2 linked regions of the Desulfofalx alkaliphila DSM 12257 genome follow. The protein of the gene in region 1 interacts with the protein of each later gene in a pairwise test. Links are inferred from orthologs where the notes say so. Each region holds a gene or a part of one and is shown on either strand. Other genes may lie near its edges.

Region 1 (8,088 bases):
TGATAGGAAAAATAGGTGACCGGTTTAAAATATCCGCCTATGCCCCCGATGGAGTGGTAGAGGCCATAGAAGATCAAGATAATAATAAATTTATTGTGGGCGTACAGTACCATCCCGAAACAATGTGGAAAACCGATGCTAAAGCACTGGCCTTGTTTGAAAGTCTTGTGGAGTCCGCTAGGGTGGCACGGAAATGAAAAAACTTACAAAGGATATATATAATAAACCTAAATGTGAAAATAATCACATACAAGAGAAATGTGTCGATAATTAACGAAAAACAAGAAAAATCTAAAATATTTATCAACAAGGAGGAATTTGGACAAAACTAGCGAATATAGGCTTTTGAAACTGCAAATTGACATTGAAAAAAATTACTAAGGTTAATGAAAAGTATTGTCGAATATTGCAAAGCCGAATTAAGAATGTCTGGAGTGATAAGCTTTTATGCAGGCTTTAGTTGGGGGTACTGTTTATACCGTTACCAACGGGGTGATAGAAAATGGCACTGTATTGATAGACGGGGGCAAAATTATAGAGGTGGGTGAGAAGGTTGCCATACCGGCCGGCTGTACCCTTGTAGATGTTTCCGGTAAGAAGGTGTTTCCGGGCTTAATTGATGCCCACACACACCTGGGAATATTTGAGGAGGTATACCGCGTGGAAGGCAGCGACGGTAACGAAACCAGTGATCCGGTAACCCCTGAATTAAGGGCCGTAGATGCCATAAACCCCGGTGATGCCGCCTTTGCAGATGCCCTGTCCGGTGGGGTTACAACTGTGGTCATCGGGCCGGGCAGTGCCAATGTCATTGGTGGGGAAATGGTGGTTTTAAAAACCGCCGGTAATTTGGTGGATAAAATGGTGGTGAAAAAGGCCGGTATAAAGGCCGCCCTGGGGGAAAACCCCAAAAGGGTATATGGTGGCGATAAAAAGGCCCCCATAACCAGGATGGCAAACGCCTTGCTCTTGCGCCGGGCCCTGGCAGAGACAATTAACTTTATAGAAAAAAAATCAAATGAACGCAACTTGAAATTAGAAGCTTTGGTGCCTGTTATTGAAGGTAAACTGCCCTTGAGGATACATGCCCACCGGGCCGACGATATTGCCACTGCTGTCCGCATTGCCAAAGAATTCAATATTAAAATTACCATTGAGCATTGCACAGAGGGCTATAAGGTGGCGGATTTACTGGCTGAAAACAATATACCTGTCGTCATCGGGCCCATTATTACCAACCGCGCCAAGGTGGAGTTGCAGGGGGTCAGTCTCCAAAATGCTGCGGCACTGCATGCCGCAGGAGTAAAGTTTGCTATTATGACAGATCATCCGGAAGTACCAATCCACTACTTATCATTGTCGGCAGCACTGACATTGCGGGCCGGCTTACCTGAGGAGGAAATGCTTAAAGCCATAACCATCAATGCCGCGGAAATATTGGGCTTAGAAGACCGTTTGGGAAGCATAGAGGCTAATAAGGATGCCGACCTAATAGTGACGAATTACCCACTGTATGACATTCGCTGTCAAGTGGAACAGCTTTATATACAAGGGGAGAGAGTTAATTGGTAATTAGAAAAAAGCCGGCAATTAGCAGTATATATATAAAACGCCTGGGGGTTGGAGGTATTTCTTATGAAAAAGAATAAGTTTAAAATACTGGTGGTAGATGACCAACCCGGATTGAGATACTTAATGGAGGTTATCCTGCGAGAGACCGGTCATCAAACCCAAACCGCTGAAAATGGTTTAGATGCCCTTGAAAAGGCTCGTCATTTTAAGCCGGATTTGGTGTTCATGGATATAAGAATGCCGGTAATGGATGGTTTGGAGGCGCTGGGTAAAATTAAAATTATGCTGCCTAACACAGAAGTAATTATGATGACTGCCAATAGTACAGAGGATTCCTTCAGTACGGCCATGCAAAAGGGGGCCTTTAAATGTATGGCCAAACCCTTTGACGTGGAGGATATTAGAAAAACCATTGATGAATTTATCTGGGAAAAGGAAAAAACCAGTGATACCTTCGCCTTGTAAGGGCCAACCTGTTACAAGTAAATACTTTTGGTTAAAAGAGTGCCATAGGGTACTCTTTTAATAATTATTTATAAGGGGTTTTCCCATAGATGCCGTCACTGTGGTATTATTGGTATGTTATTTTTTCTCGGCTCTGTTTATAATAAACATAGTATTGACCAGGGCCGGATTATCCTCTGTGGCATGGAAGCTTAGGGAAATAATTATTTAGGTAAGGGATGTTAGCGATGAATGTATTAACAACAAATTCAGCGGAAGAGACAAGGCAGGTAGGGGTTTTACTGGGAAGATTATTTGAACCGGGGGATATTTTATGCATGTATGGGGATTTGGGAGCAGGGAAAACTGCCTTATCCCAAGGGGTGGCCCTGGGTTTGAATGTTAACGAACATGTAACCAGTCCTACTTTTACCTTGATTAACGAATATCAAGGCAGAATCCCCTTATATCACATGGATGTGTACCGGCTGGGGGGGCCCGATGAGATGGACGACCTGGGCTATGAGGAATATTTCTACGGTGACGGGGTGACCTTGGTGGAATGGGCCAACCTGGTGAAGGAAGCCTTGCCCGCTGAAAGGCTGGATCTGCAGATAATTAAACGGGGGGATAATGAACGCCTGTTAAGGTTTATTCCCTGGGGCAAAAGATATAATATATTAGTTGAGGAGTTGTTAAAACTTGTACGTGCTGGGGATTGAAGCGGCTACGCCGGTGGCCGGTGTAGCAGTGATAGATGAAAAAAAGGTGCTGTCTGAAAGGTTTGTCAATAATAAACGAACCCACTCCGTTAATTTACTGCCAATGGTAAAGGCAGCCATTGAGGAGGCCGGTATAAATAAAGAAGAGTTGGCTTGTATTGCGGTGTCTGCCGGGCCGGGTTCATTTACCGGTTTGCGTATCGGCATGACCACCGCAAAAACCCTGGCTCAAGTATGGAATATACCGGTGGCGGCGGTGCCCACCTTAGATGCCCTGGCTTATTCCTTGGCGGGATACAAGGGTTTGATTTGTCCCATTTTAAATGCCAGAAAAAATGAAGTCTATGCGGCGGTCTACAGGGGAAGACCGGGGGAACTGGAGCGGTTGGCCGGCCCCATGGCTGTTTCCTGCGGTGAGCTTATGGAAGAGCTAAAAAAATGGACAGATGATGTTTTGTTTTTAGGTGACGGAATAGATCTATATCGGGAGCAACTGTTGCAGGAACTGGGTGAAAGAGTATTTTTTGCTCCCAGGGCAGTGGCCCTGCCCCGGGGTGCAGTGGTGGCAGAACTTGGTTTGGAAATGTATAAAAGGCAAAGGGTGGCCTCCCCCCTGGAGGTTACGCCGGAGTACATTCGCCCCTCGGAGGCAGAGGTGAAGTGGGCTGAAAAACAAAAAGCCGGTGGTAAATGTGGCTGCGGAAATTAGTTATACTGAGATGAAATTAGAACACCTGCCGGGTGTGCTGGTTATTGAGGAGTTGTCATTTTCAACCCCCTGGTCCCATCATGCCTTTTCATATGAAATACTACATAATAATTTTAGCTGCTACCTTGTGGCTTTAATAGGGCAGCGGGTGATTGGCTATGCGGGCATGTGGCTGGTGCTGGATGAGGCCCATGTGACTAATATTGCGGTGCACCCGGACTTTCGCAACAAAAAGGTGGGGCGGGGGCTCATGCTAAACCTTTTGGCCCATGCGGTGGCAAAGGGTGCCACAAGGATGACCTTGGAAGTGCGCCCTTCAAACACCAGGGCCTTAAGTCTGTATAAGGGCTTGGGCTTTAAAAGGAAGGGTATAAGAAAAAAGTACTATACCGATAATGACGAAGATGCCATTATCATGTGGAAAGAGGACTTGGTTCAAGGTTAATTTAGAGTTAGGTGGTTGAAAAATTGAGTGTAACTATACTGGGTATTGAAACTTCCTGTGACGAAACTTCCGCTGCGGTAATAGTGGACGGAGTGACCGTCAAATCAAACATTATTGCCTCCCAGGTGGAGCTGCACCGGAAATTTGGCGGTGTTGTTCCTGAGGTGGCCTCCCGCAAGCATTTGGAGCTGATTAACCATGTTGTGCTGGAGGCCCTGCAGCAGGCGGAAATAACCCATAAAGAAATAGATGCGGTGGCGGTGACCTACGGCCCAGGCCTGGTGGGAGCCCTGCTGGTGGGTGTGGCGGCAGCCAAAGCGATGGCCTATGGTTTGCAGCTGCCCCTAATTGGCGTCAATCATATTGAAGGGCACATTTATGCCAACTTTCTTCACCGGCCCCATTTGGAATTCCCATCCCTGTGCCTGGTGGCATCGGGAGGCCACTCTGACCTGGTGCTGATAGAGCGCCACGGCAGTTACAGGTTACTGGGCCGTACCCGGGATGATGCTGCCGGCGAGGCCTTTGACAAGGTGGCCAGGGCATTGGGCCTAGGCTATCCCGGCGGGCCCCTAATAGACAAATTGGCACGGGAAGGTGACCCCGCAGCCATTGCCATGCCCAGGGCTTACCTGGAGGAGGGCAGCTTAGACTTTAGTTTCAGCGGTTTAAAGTCTGCGGTGCTAAATTACTTAAATAGGGCACGGCAAAAGGGTTTAAAGGTAGACAAAGCCGATCTGGCAGCAGGTTTTCAACAGGCGGTTGTGGATGTGTTGGTGGATAAAACTGTCCTTGCTGCCCAAAAACACAAGGTAAAAACGGTGATGTTAGCGGGGGGAGTGGCGGCAAACAGTCAGCTGCGAAGGCAACTGCAAGGGGCAGCCCGGCAGCATAACATGCAAGTAACTTACCCACCGCCGGTGCTCTGTACCGATAACGCCGCCATGATTGCCTGTGCAGGCTACTACAAATACCTACGGGGCGATTTTGCCCCCCTGACCCTAAACGCCGTACCGGGGCTTGGCTTAGGGGCAGATAAATACTAATATTTATAACTGACATATAATTCACATTTTCCCACCGTCTTGTGGATGTTTGGTTGTGGATAATGTTGATAAGTCTGTGTATAACTTGAGAATAAAGGGGTTAATTTGTGGGTTTTTGTCCGAACACTGATCAATAGGGATCAAAATTAGGTAGTTTACAGCCGGCCACAGCCGGCAGCCGGTGATTTTTTTAATCTTTTGCCTTGGCCGGGCAGGGAACAAAATACTTTGTGTTGAATAAAGCATATTTATGTATCATAAATATGCAGGGAGGTTAGTGCGGATGTATTGGCAAGAAAAGTATGAAACCATGTCCCGGGAGGAACTGAGGGAATTACAGTTTACCCGTCTCAAAGCGCTGGTTGAGCGATTATATAACCAGGTGCCCTTTTATAAAGAGCGCTTTAAAGAAAAGGGCATTCTTCCCGGGGACATAAAAAGTTTGGAAGATTTAAAACACCTGCCCTTCACCACCAAGCAGGATTTGCGAGATACCTACCCCTTTGGTATGTTTGCGGTACCCATGGAGCAGGTTCTTCGCTTACACGCGTCAAGCGGTACAACCGGTAAGCCCATCGTTGTCGGTTATACAAAAGAGGATTTAGAAACCTGGGGTCATCTGGTGGCTCGCTGTCTAAAGATGGTGGGAGCCTCCCCAAAGGATGTGGTACAAAATGCCTACGGCTATGGCCTGTTTACCGGCGGCTTAGGTATTCACTACGGTACAGAAATATTGGGTGCCACCGTGGTGCCCATATCCGGCGGAAATACCGACCGGCAATTGATGTTAATGCAAGACTTTGGTACCACTGTGCTTACCTGTACTCCAACCTATGCCCTATTCTTGGCAGAAGAAGCCCATGCCGGCAGGGTGGACTGGGATCGCATAAAATTAAAAATTGGTATATTCGGGGCGGAGCCATGGTCTGACGCCATGCGCAAACAGTTGGAGGAAAGATGGAATATTAAAGCCATTGACATATACGGCTTGTCTGAGGTGCTGGGCCCGGGGGTTGCCTGTGAGTGCTTGCACCAAAACGGCCTACACGTCTTTGAAGACCATTTTATTCCGGAGATAATTGATCCCGATACCCTGGAGCCGCTTCCTTTTGGCCAAAAGGGGGAATTGGTTTTCACCTCTTTAACAAAGGATGCTTTTCCTGTGCTGCGTTACCGCACCAAGGACATATCCGTACTTTATGCTGACAAATGCGACTGCGGCCGCACCCACATACGGATGGAGCGGATCACCGGACGCACCGATGACATGCTTATCATTCGGGGCGTAAACGTTTTCCCCAGTCAAGTGGAAAGTGTTTTATTGGAATTTGGCGAGACAGAACCCCACTACCTACTGGTGGTTGACCGTAGGGGTAGCATGGATGATTTGGAAATCAGGGTGGAAGTTTCCGAAAAAATGTTTTCAGACAAGGTGCGGGGCTTAGAGGACTTAGAAAAACGTCTTCGGGCCAGAATACTTAGCGTCTTAGGCATTTCGGCCAAAATAAAGCTGGTGGAACCTAAATCAATACCCAGAAGTGAAGGAAAGGCTAAGCGCATCATAGATAAACGTTTAATGGAATAATGCACCATAAAAAGGGAGGGAAAACAATGAAGGTACAACAAATATCCGTCTTCTTGGAAAACAAGAGCGGTCGTCTGGCCCGGGTAACTGAGGTGCTGGGAGAGAACGGTATTAATATTAGGGCGCTCTCCATAGCAGATACCACTGATTTTGGTATACTGAGACTAATTGTTGATGACCCCGAAAAGGCCGTTCCGGCACTTAAAAAGGGCGGTTTTGTGGTCAGTACCACCGATGTACTGGCTGTGGAAGTGGATGATAAACCGGGTTCTTTAAGTGAAGCAATGCGTTTGCTGGAACAGGCAGCCATAAACATTGAGTATTTATATGCTTTTGTGCAAAAGAATCCCCAAAAGGCACTGGTGGTATTTAGGGTTGAACAGGTGGATCAAGCTATCCGTGTATTGCAGGATAACGGTGTTACCCTAATGCCCAGCCAAGAGGTTTATAAAATGTAATTATAATATTTCCCCCTGCTTGGGGGAATATTTTTTACTGGCAGCATATTATAAAAATATTGACAGACAATTTTGTAAAAATAGAACTTTTCAAAGCAGGATTTCCCATGAATAAGGTAGAAGTAAGAAAATTAGTTTTAAGAAGAAGAGAATCAATGTCGCCGGGCGAGGTTATGTGCAATAGTGAAAGAGTAAAGACTAACCTCTTTGCTTTACCGATTTTTCAAAAATCTCAAGTGGTAATGGCCTATATGTCCTTCAGAAACGAGGTGGCCACCGAGCAAATAGTAAAACAAATGCTGGATCAAGGGAAGAAAGTGGCTATTCCAAGTGTTAATAAAGAACACCGTCTTATGGTACCTTCTCTGGTGACAAATATTTACAGCGATCTAGTCCCTGGCTGCTATGGTATACTGGAACCGAAGCCGTCATCGGTAAAGCCTGTCAAGCATAGTGACATTGATGTGGTTCTGGTGCCCGGTGTTGCCTTTGACCCCAAAGGCAACCGCCTGGGTTATGGAGGGGGGTACTACGATCGTTTTTTGTCCCGATGCAGAGCCGACGCAGTTTTTATAGCCCTCTGTTATCAATTTCAAGTGTTAGACGATCTGTCTCAAATAATTGAGGAACATGACCAAAGGGTACATTACTTGGTAACTGACAGCGAAGTGATTAATATCAAAGTCCTGTAATTAAATTATTAAATCCGGGTAATATTTGGCTGTTATAAGAATATTTAACTACTATAACGGCTTTTCGTAGTTTACCGAGGTTACCAGGTTAAATTTATTTTTGAAAGGAGGGGGAATTATGGGTACAGGATTGCTTCAACCAATGCATATCCTACTGATCTTAATTGTAGTATTGATTATCTTTGGCCCCGGTAAACTACCTGATGTGGGCAAAGCCATAGGCAAATCAATACGCGAATTTAAAAGTGCCACTGCGGGAGATGATCCTAAAAAGGATGATCCCCAGAAGGCTGAAGCAAAGCCCAATAAAGATACTGACGTAACCGATACTAAATAGCAACCTAAGGATGGTATCCAGAGGGGGGTTGGAATTTTATATGAGTAAATTAAGCAGGCGCGAGTTTCTTAGAAATAT
Region 2 (4,372 bases), on another replicon or contig:
TCTGCCTTGTTCAAGAATACGCAGATGTAGGGCACGCCCACCTGACGGGACAGCAAAATGTGCTCACGGGTTTGGGGCATGGGACCGTCTGCGGCTGATACAACCAATATGGCTCCGTCCATCTGGGCAGCACCGGTAATCATGTTCTTAACATAGTCGGCGTGACCAGGGCAGTCAACGTGTGCATAGTGACGGTTTTCAGTTTCATACTCAACGTGTGAGGTGTTGATGGTGATACCGCGCTCCCTTTCTTCCGGAGCATTGTCAATTTCATCATACTTTTTAAGTTGTGCGCCACCGGCGGAGGCCAGCACTGAAGTAATAGCAGCGGTCAGTGTGGTTTTACCGTGGTCAACGTGACCGATGGTTCCAATATTTACGTGCACCTTATTCCGCTCAAATTTTTCCTTTGCCATTTGGTAACTCTCCTCCTTGAAAATTCTTACACGTCTTTAAATTATTGCCAAAATAATTATAATTATACTTTTCTACCGGTATCACAAGGCCAGTATGTTATTTCTATAACAAGAAGCGAAATCCTGCAAGTGCTAACAAAAAACACAAAAAAATCCAGTGCATGCACTGGACTTGCTTGGTAGCGGCGGCTGGATTCGAACCAGCGACTCCGCGGGTATGAACCGCGTGCTCTGACCAACTGAGCTACACCGCCCTATTAGATGCTTTTTATGGAGCCACCGACCGGGCTTGAACCGGTGACCTCATCCTTACCAAGGATGCGCTCTACCTACTGAGCTACGGCGGCATTTGGTTGCGGGGGAGGGACTTGAACCCTCGACCTTCGGGTTATGAGCCCGACGAGCTACCGGCTGCTCCACCCCGCGTCGACAAATGTTATTATACCATTATTAAAAAGACAAGACAAGAGCTTTTTTCTGGCAGTTTTTATGTTTGGTGGAGGAGGTAGGATTCGAACCTACGAAGTCGTCCGACGTCAGATTTACAGTCTGATCCCTTTGGCCACTCGGGAACTCCTCCACAATATACCGTCAATGGATTTTGCCGGTAATAAAAACTGGAGCCGGCGATGGGACTCGAACCCGCAACCTGCTGATTACAAGTCAGCTGCTCTGCCAATTGAGCTACGCCGGCTGGTTCTTTGAGATTTTAACTCTCAAACGCAAGGTCTATCTTAACAGATACAGAGCCCATTGTCAATACTATTTAGCTATCAATATTATCCAGCTATTTTCCTTAGGCTTCTCTCTTTTCCAGGTATCTCTCAATTTTTCTCTTTACCCTTTGCAGGGCGTTATCAATGGATTTCACATGCCTGTCTAGTTCCTCGGCAATCTCTTGATATGATTTGCCTTCCAGATATGACATCAACACTTTCCACTCTAAGGAGCTTAAAATTTCCCCCATTTTTTCTTCTATATCATCAAATTCTTCCCTGCTAATAATCAGTTCTTCCGGGTCTGTAATTTTTGTACCTGAAATAACATCCAGCAGGGTGCGATCAGAATCTTCATCGTATATGGGCTTGTTAAGTGAAACATATGAGTTCAGTGGTATATGCTTCTGTCTTGTGGCCGTCTTAATGGCGGTAATTATCTGGCGGGTTATGCACAACTCGGCAAAAGCTCTGAATGAAGATAGCTTATCCATCCTAAAATCACGAATGGCCTTGTACAACCCAATCATGCCTTCTTGAATAATATCTTCACGATCTGCCCCAATCAAGAAATAACTGCGGGCTTTAGCACGCACAAAGTTTTTGTACTTGTTAATCAAGTACTCCAAGGCGGCATTATCACCTTGCCTGGCATATTCAACAACTTCTTCGTCAATTAGTAGGTGATAATCTCCGGCAACTTCTCTTTGTGCATTGGCACTCATTACATCGCCCCGCTTTCTGTACTTTTAAAAAGCTTTGCTTTTTAGTTTTGTGAAGAAGCAAAATGCTTACAATATCAATTATAACTGAAATCAAAAAGGCTAGTCAACTAGAAAAGATGGGCATGTCTTTTTTTGCATAGATTAGTTCTAACTTCTACGCCATTGCTCAAATTTTTTCCTTACCTCATCTTGCAGTCTATTCTCCAAATAATCTTCCGCCGGTAAATCAGTGGCCGCATGTCGCCTGGTTTCTTTTTTGATCCTCTTTATCAATGTTGCCAGTTCCTTAGGCGTTAATCTATATGCACCTCGGCCAAAGATTATGCGCTGTTCGTCCCAGTCTGATGTGGCCACGTATACCCTGCCCTTTAGGGACAACTCTCCGACCAATCTTTCAATGAGGGCGTCTGCCGTCTCACCCTGGGAAGTGTAGTAGACTTTTATGTTAAACCTTTTTTCCATATGTTCAATCCCGGATTTCACCAGGTGGGCATCAAACACCACCGTCACATGGCTCTCGGTGGCAGCGGCAAAGTTAGCCATTATGGAAATCAGTTTATCCCTGGCATGGTCGAGGGCAGTCTCTCTGATGTTTTCAAACTCAGGCCAGGCATGAATTACGTTGTATCCATCTATTACATAATAATTAGGCATGGCTGTTACCTTGGGTGCGCTGGCGCACCACCTCATAAATTAGTAATGCCGCTGCCACGGACGCATTTAGTGAGTTGATATTGCCAAACATGGGCAGCTTGACAACCAGGTCGCAGCGTTCTTTTATTAGCCTGCCCAAACCCTTTCCTTCACCACCGATTACCAAGGCAATGGGCCCGTTCAGCGGCGACTCCCAGTGTGTTTGCTGCCCGTCCATGTCAGCACCCACAACCCAAAAACCCCTGTCCTGTAACTTTTTAATGGTCTGGGCCAGGTTTGTTACCCTGGCCACCGGCAGGTGTTCTATGGCGCCCGCCGATGCCTTTGCCACCGTTGAGGTCAAGGGAACGGCACGCCTTTGGGGTATAACCACCCCATGTACACCGGCTGCATCGGCAGTGCGTATAATGGCCCCCAGGTTATGGGGGTCATGTATTCCGTCCAGTAAAACCAAAAAAGGGGGGCTGTCTTTTATTCCGTCTATTATATGGTCAAGATCAACATAATTCATCGCTGCCGCCAGCGCCACCACCCCCTGGTGGCTGGCGCCGGCGGTGATTTTGTCCAGATGGTTTTTGTCCACCCTTTGTACCGGCACCCGATTGGACCTGGCCATGTCCATTATCTCTCTTATGGGCGCCGTTCTGGCCCCGGACAGCACCATTATTTTATTCAGGGTTCGTCCGGCCCGCAGCGCTTCCCTAACCGGGTTGCGGCCTGCAATTATATCTTGAGACATTTTTCCTCACCATTACTCCAAGGTAGTTTTATTGCTATTATCACTCTCTGCAAGGTATTTTAACCTTACCTTTTTCATTTGTCCACAACTTAATTTGCCTTCAGGACAAGTTCCCTGTAGGCAGCGGGGTCCGGATTTTGCAAACAAGGTGGGAGCAACTTCTTTTACCAGCATCAGCATGCGGTGGGCCAACCTTCTAATTTCCCATTGGGCACGGTTGCAGCAGCGCAGATTAAAAAAGTGCATTAGCTCCCTTGCATTCATTGTCACCACCAGCTTTGTTTCCGCCGCGTTGGGCAAAACAAATCTGGCATCTTCATACGATGAACGATCACCGCCAAAGCGCTGCACCCAGCCGTCGTACCACTCTTGTATTTGTTGCATTTGACGGTGGAATTCTTCTTCGGCCTCTTGACCCAGTTCCTTCACCTTTTGCGGCACAATGTAGCCAAAGGTTTCTCCCCGGTTCTGGGTAGAGGTTTCTCCCACGTAGCGTTGGGACTGCACACTGAAACTGGCAATGCGGTGCCTGGTGATTTGAGCCAGCAGGCTTCTGGACACACCCTCCACCCCAAAGGTAAAGGTTACATGTTCAAAGGGGGTATGGTGTCCCATGTCCATTAATTTTCTTATAAAATCACCCTGATCTCGGACAGCTATACCCCCTGCCACCTCATCAATTGAGGCCGCAGAATAGCACAGCCTGGCGCCCATGGCCACTATTTCTTCGGCATTGGGCGTATAGCGCAGCAGCTTTACATTTAGCTCTTTACTACCCATATTATTCTCCTTAACCGGCGGGCCGGCAGGCACCGCCAAAGTAGTATCACTCTTCTATAACCCCATGGGCAATTTCAAGTATTTCGTTTAAACGGGCAAGGTCGCCCTTTAGATACAAATAGCCTATCAAACTTTCAAAGGCCGTGCTGTGGCGATACTCCATCACCCGGGAGCCCTTGGGCACATGGCCGGACTTGGCATTTCTGCCCCTGCGCACCACAGCAACTTCTTCATCGGTAAGCTTGTTTTCCAGGGCAAATAAAATTTTAGCCTGCGAACCGGCCCGCACATATTTTATGGCCTGCCTATGTAGTTTATTTGCCCTAACCAAGCCTTTGGCAA

The links.
Region 2: the proteins of tsaE (region 1) and rlmB interact in binary tests that used the Escherichia coli proteins (3 or more experiments, as listed by UniProt). The link is inferred for Desulfofalx alkaliphila DSM 12257 from one-to-one orthologs.

What each region holds. Positions count from the first base shown.
Region 1 is NZ_KL544001.1:50,798-58,885, forward strand. Bases 1,161-3,996 are described here. They hold tsaE (tRNA (adenosine(37)-N6)-threonylcarbamoyltransferase complex ATPase subunit type 1 TsaE), read left to right. Parts: upstream 1,161-2,255; coding sequence 2,256-2,738; downstream 2,739-3,996. Other genes in these bases: BR02_RS0113415 (amidohydrolase), read left to right, coding at 1,161-1,572; BR02_RS0113425 (response regulator), read left to right, coding at 1,636-2,037; tsaB (tRNA (adenosine(37)-N6)-threonylcarbamoyltransferase complex dimerization subunit type 1 TsaB), read left to right, coding at 2,725-3,447; rimI (ribosomal protein S18-alanine N-acetyltransferase), read left to right, coding at 3,458-3,892; tsaD (tRNA (adenosine(37)-N6)-threonylcarbamoyltransferase complex transferase subunit TsaD), read left to right, coding at 3,916-3,996. Outside these bases: BR02_RS0113405 (gamma-glutamyl-gamma-aminobutyrate hydrolase family protein), read left to right, coding at 1-197; more of BR02_RS0113415, read left to right, coding at 448-1,160; more of tsaD, read left to right, coding at 3,997-4,938; BR02_RS0113450 (phenylacetate--CoA ligase family protein), read left to right, coding at 5,222-6,523; BR02_RS0113455 (ACT domain-containing protein), read left to right, coding at 6,550-6,981; BR02_RS0113460 (5-formyltetrahydrofolate cyclo-ligase), read left to right, coding at 7,041-7,673; tatA (twin-arginine translocase TatA/TatE family subunit), read left to right, coding at 7,792-8,010. UniProt on the Escherichia coli protein: Required for the formation of a threonylcarbamoyl group on adenosine at position 37 (t(6)A37) in tRNAs that read codons beginning with adenine.
Region 2 is NZ_JONT01000029.1:346-4,717, forward strand. Bases 1,378-4,372 are described here. They hold rlmB (23S rRNA (guanosine(2251)-2'-O)-methyltransferase RlmB), read right to left. Parts: upstream 3,251-4,372; coding sequence 2,504-3,250; downstream 1,378-2,503. Other genes in these bases: sigH (RNA polymerase sporulation sigma factor SigH), read right to left, coding at 1,378-1,857; BR02_RS0111595 (NYN domain-containing protein), read right to left, coding at 2,005-2,511; thyX (FAD-dependent thymidylate synthase), read right to left, coding at 3,263-4,030; BR02_RS0111610 (Mini-ribonuclease 3), read right to left, coding at 4,077-4,372. Outside these bases: more of sigH, read right to left, coding at 1,213-1,377. UniProt on the Escherichia coli protein: Specifically methylates the ribose of guanosine 2251 in 23S rRNA.